2 regions of the Stutzerimonas tarimensis genome follow, and region 1 is predicted to be linked to the other one. Evidence: predicted binding sites of a transcription regulator. Region 1 holds the regulator's gene; the other holds the start of a gene.
The links. The regulator FliA, encoded in region 1, starts transcription of late flagellar genes. The targets are predictions, from matches to a motif close to CTAAAGTTTNNNNNNNNNNNGCCGNTAA.
Positions count from the first base shown of each region.

Region 2: the regulator FliA is predicted to act here: its motif matches at 1,414-1,441, upstream of motA (flagellar motor stator protein MotA).

Region 1 covers NZ_JBHRXZ010000029.1:43,526-45,918, forward strand. The annotation lists gene fleN (flagellar synthesis regulator FleN) at 1-614, shown strand, start outside; gene fliA (RNA polymerase sigma factor FliA) at 611-1,354, shown strand; gene ACFOMF_RS17405 (chemotaxis response regulator CheY) at 1,408-1,782, shown strand; gene ACFOMF_RS17410 (protein phosphatase CheZ) at 1,801-2,393, shown strand, end outside.
Region 2 covers NZ_JBHRXZ010000017.1:240,069-242,461, reverse strand. The annotation lists gene motB (flagellar motor protein MotB) at 1-467, opposite strand, end outside; gene motA (flagellar motor stator protein MotA) at 477-1,328, opposite strand; gene ACFOMF_RS08075 (HDOD domain-containing protein) at 1,472-2,393, shown strand, end outside.

The DNA of each region.
Region 1 (2,393 bases):
TGCGCGACGTGCTGATTCCGGGGCCGGGCGGCATCCAGATCGTGCCGGCGGCGTCGGGCACCCAGAGCATGGTGCAGCTTTCGCCCTTGCAGCATGCTGGCCTGATCCAGGCTTTCAGCGACATCGGCGACAACGTCGATGTGCTGATCGTGGACACTGCGGCGGGCATCGGCGATGGCGTGATCAGTTTCGTGCGCGCGGCGCAGGAAGTCTTGCTGGTGGTCACCGACGAGCCCACCTCCATCACCGATGCCTATGCACTGATCAAGCTGCTCAACCGCGACTTTGGCGTGAATCGCTTTCGCGTGCTCGCCAACATGGCGCATACCCCTCAGGAAGGGCGCAACCTGTTCGCCAAGCTGAGCAAGGTGACCGACCGCTTCCTGGACGTCGCCCTGCAATATGTCGGCGCCGTGCCCTATGACGAGATGGTGCGCAAGGCCGTGCAAAAGCAGCGCGCCGTGTACGAAGCCTATCCGCGTTCCAAGTGCGCCCTGGCCATCAAGGCGATCGCGCAGAAGGTCGACAACTGGCCGCTGCCGGTCAACCCGCGCGGCCATCTCGAGTTTTTCATCGAACGTATGGTTCAGCCTGTTGCAGGTACTTCGGCATGACTGGCGCGGGACTTCGCATGTATTCCAACAAGGCCCAGGCCAGCGATTCGCGTCGCCTGGTCGAGCAGTACGCGCCTCTGGTCAAGCGCATCGCCTACCACCTGCTGGCGCGTCTGCCGGCCAGCGTGCAGCTCGACGACCTGATGCAGGCCGGCATGATCGGCCTGCTGGAAGCCTCTGGCAAATACGATGCCGGCAAGGGTGCCAGCTTCGAGACCTACGCGGGCATCCGCATCCGCGGCGCGATGCTCGACGAGGTGCGCAAGGGGGACTGGGCGCCGCGCTCGGTCCACCGTAACACTCGCATGGTCAGCGACGCGATACGGGTGGTGGAGGCGCGTACCGGGCGCGACGCTAAAGATCATGAGGTCGCGGCCGAACTAGAGATAAGTCTCGAAGATTATTACGGCATCCTGGGCGATACCCAGGGCAGTCGCCTGTTCAGTTTCGACGATCTATTCCAGGCAGGCGAGGGCGGCGACCTCAACGAGGATGCCGAAAGCGCGCATCCGGAGCCGTTCCGGGAACTGGAGGACGAGCGCTTCCAGCGCGCCCTGGTGGAGGCGATCGCCCAGTTGCCCGAGCGAGAAAAATTAGTGATATCACTTTACTATGATGAAGAATTGAACCTGAAGGAAATCGGTCAGGTGCTGGGAGTCAGCGAGTCGCGCGTCAGCCAGTTGCACAGTCAGTGTGCTGCCCGCTTGCGCGCGCGCCTGGGTGAGTGGCGAGCGCGCTAGGCCATTCGCCGGGTTATTGAGGCTTTTTTGGAGGTCGAACCTTGGACAAGAACATGAAGATCCTCATCGTCGACGACTTTTCGACGATGAGGCGGATCATCAAGAATCTTTTGCGTGATCTCGGCTTTACCAATACCGCTGAAGCGGACGACGGCACCACCGCGTTGCCGATGTTGCAGAGCGGCAGCTTCGACTTTCTCGTGACCGACTGGAACATGCCCGGCATGAGCGGCATCGACCTGCTGCGTGCAGTGCGTGCCGACGAGCGCCTCAAGCACCTGCCGGTGCTGATGGTGACCGCCGAGGCCAAGCGCGACCAGATCATCGAGGCCGCGCAGGCCGGGGTAAATGGTTATGTGGTCAAGCCGTTCACGGCCCAGGTGCTCAAAGAAAAGATCGACAAGATCTTCCAGCGCGTGAGCAACTGAGTTCGCCGAGAGGGCTATATGGCGCAGACAGACAATGCCGCCCCGAGCGACTTCGAGGGTAGCCTCAGGGCCAACGCTCCTGAACTGATCGAGAGCCTCCAGCAAGGGCGCTTCGCTGAAGCAACGGACATCATCAACAAGCTCAACCAGTCACGTGACCGCGGCCTCTACGCCGAGGTGGGAAAGCTCACTCGCGAGCTTCACAGCGCCATCGTCAAGCTGGAAATCGACGCGCGCGCCGGACATGGCGAGGCGTCGCAGATCACCGATGCCACCGACCGGCTGTCCTATGTCGTCGAAATGACCGAAAAGGCCGCCAATCGCACCATGGATCGGGTCGAGGAATGCGCGCCGCTGGTCAATTACATCAGTTACGAGGCGCAGAGCCTGGCGGCCGACTGGCAACGCTTCCTGCGGCGCGAGATGAACGCCGAGCAATTTCGCGAGCTGACCAGGCGCATCGACCAATTTCTCATGCGCAGCCTGCAGAACGGTGACCAGCTCTCGGACCACCTGCGCGACATCATGCTCGCGCAGGACTTCCAGGACCTTACCGGCCAGGTGATCAAGCGCGTGACCCGGCTGATCACCGATCTGGAGGTCAACCTGCT
Region 2 (2,393 bases), on a different contig from region 1:
TCCTGGGTGATGTCGAAGAGGATCTGCTCGCGGAAAAAACGAAGCTCAGGATCGTCATCTACCTTGTTCTGCAGCTCCTGGAGCAGCAGTTCCAGCCGTTCGCGCTCGAGCTGATCGGCCAGTTGTTCGGCATTGCTGGTGTCGATGTTGTCCAGCGAACGAGTGGCCCCGACATCGTCGGGGAAATCCACCTGCGGATTCAAGGTTCGATCAGGCGCTGGCGTCGGCGAGCCACCCAGGTCGATGACGAAGGGACTGGCGCTTTCACTGAAGCCGATCGGGTCCTGGAAGTAACCTGAAATCGCCTGTTTCTGCTCGGGGGTTGCCGAGGTCATCAGCCACATTACGAGGAAAAAGGCCATCATCGCGGTGGCGAAGTCGGCGAAGGCGATCTTCCAGGCGCCGCCATGATGACCACCGACGACCTTCTTGACCCGCTTGACGATGATCGGCTGGCTGTTGTCCATGATCGGCGCTTAGTTTCCGCGCATGGCTTGCTCGAGCTCGGCAAAGCTCGGGCGGTGGCCGGGGTAGAGCACCTTGCGACCGAACTCCACCGCCAGCGTCGGCGGCATGCCGGACGCAGAGGCCACCAGGGTGGCCTTGATCGCTTCGAATACGTTCAGCTCTTCCTTGGCGTCATGACCGAGCGCTGCGGCCAGCGGGCCAAAGAAGCCGTAGGAGGCAAGAATCCCGAGGAAAGTCCCGACCAGGGCCGAGCCCACCTTGTAGCCGATCATCGCGTTGTCCGCTTCGGCGAGGATCGACATGGTAATAACGATGCCGAGCACGGCCGCCACGATACCCATCGCGGGCAAGCCGTCAGCCACCTGGCCAACCGCATGCGCAGGGTGTTCGAGTTCCTCCTTGAGACTGGCCAGTTCCATGTCGAACAGCCCTTCGAGTTCGTGGGGCGCCATGTTGCCGGAGGACATGATGCGCAGGTAATCGGCCACGAAGGCGGTCATGCGCTGGTCCTGGAGAATGCTCGGATACTTGCTGAAGATCGGGCTGGCGGCCGGGTCCTCGATGTCCGCCTCAATGGCCATCATCCCTTCACGCCGGCTCTTGTTGAGGATCTCGTAAAGCAGGCTCAGGACTTCAAGGTAGTAGGCCTGGGTGAAACGCGTGCCGAACATCTTCAGGGACTTCTTCAGTACCAGCAGTGTGGTGCTACCGGAGTTGGCCTGAAGGAAGGCGCCAAAGGCCGCCCCACCGATGATGAGCACTTCGAAGGGGTGAATGAGCGCGGCGATCTTGCCCCCCGAGAGCACGAAGCCACCCAGGACACTGGCGAAAACGACGATGATGCCGATGATCTTGACCATGAAGCGATTCCATACTCCGAGCGAAAACCCAGCGGCCGTCGCAAACGGAACCAATGAGCGAGACTAGACTCAACATGCAATTTAGTTATCGGTCGAATTGCGCCAGACTAAAGACCCTCCTGCCCAAAAGCTAGTGGCGCACCATGCCGACCCCGATCCCTACTCCCCGCTCGATACCGGCCTGGATCAAGGCCCTCGATGGGGTGCGCCTCCCGGTCACGGCCGAAGAGAGCTCCAGGGCGCGACGAGCCCTGGGCGATGAGCGGCGCTCCTTGCGTGAGATGGCCGAGTCGATTCAGGGCAGTCCGGTGCTGGCCCTGGAGATCCTTCGCGAAGCCAATCGCAACCGGCAGTCCCTGGGCGCCACGGCCGAGAGCCTGGAAGTTGCGCTTACCCGGATAGGCTTGCAGCGCGCCAGCGAGTTGCTGGGCCGGCTGCCCACCCTCGATCCCGCACAACCCTTACCGGCGTTCTTCCAGTTACTGGTGGTCAGCCAGCACGCCAGCCAACAGGCCAGGGGACTCTTCGGCCAGCGCCTGGCCCGGCTCTGGCAGGAGATCCACTGGAGCTCACTGTTGTTCCTTGCCCCGGCCTGGGCGCTGGCCTGCGCCTATCCGCAACTGCTGCATGCCTGGGAGCAGCGAGTACTCGGACGTGGCGAGCCATCCATGCGGGTGGAGCGCGACTTGCTGGGCGTCAGTCTCCTGGAGCTGTGCGCCGAGGTCGCCCGCCACTGGCGCCTGCCCGATTGGATTGCCCAGGGCTATCGCCTGCTCAGCGAGGACCGCCGCCTACTGGTCAAGGCCCTGCATATCGCCCGCGATCATGCCGACCCGTTGCACCAGCAGCAGCGGCTGGATGATGATCCGGAGCTGCGCCGCTGGCTGACCCTTCCGAGCAACACGCCCGTGCTGGCCAATGGCCTGGCAATCGCCGCGCATCACAGCTGGAGCGCGCCGCATACCCTGCGCTGGCAACGCCTGGCAGCACTCTACCTGCAGCATCCGCTGGAAACCCTCCAGCAGTTGATGCACCGGGAGGCGGTCATAAGTGCCCGTGTTCATA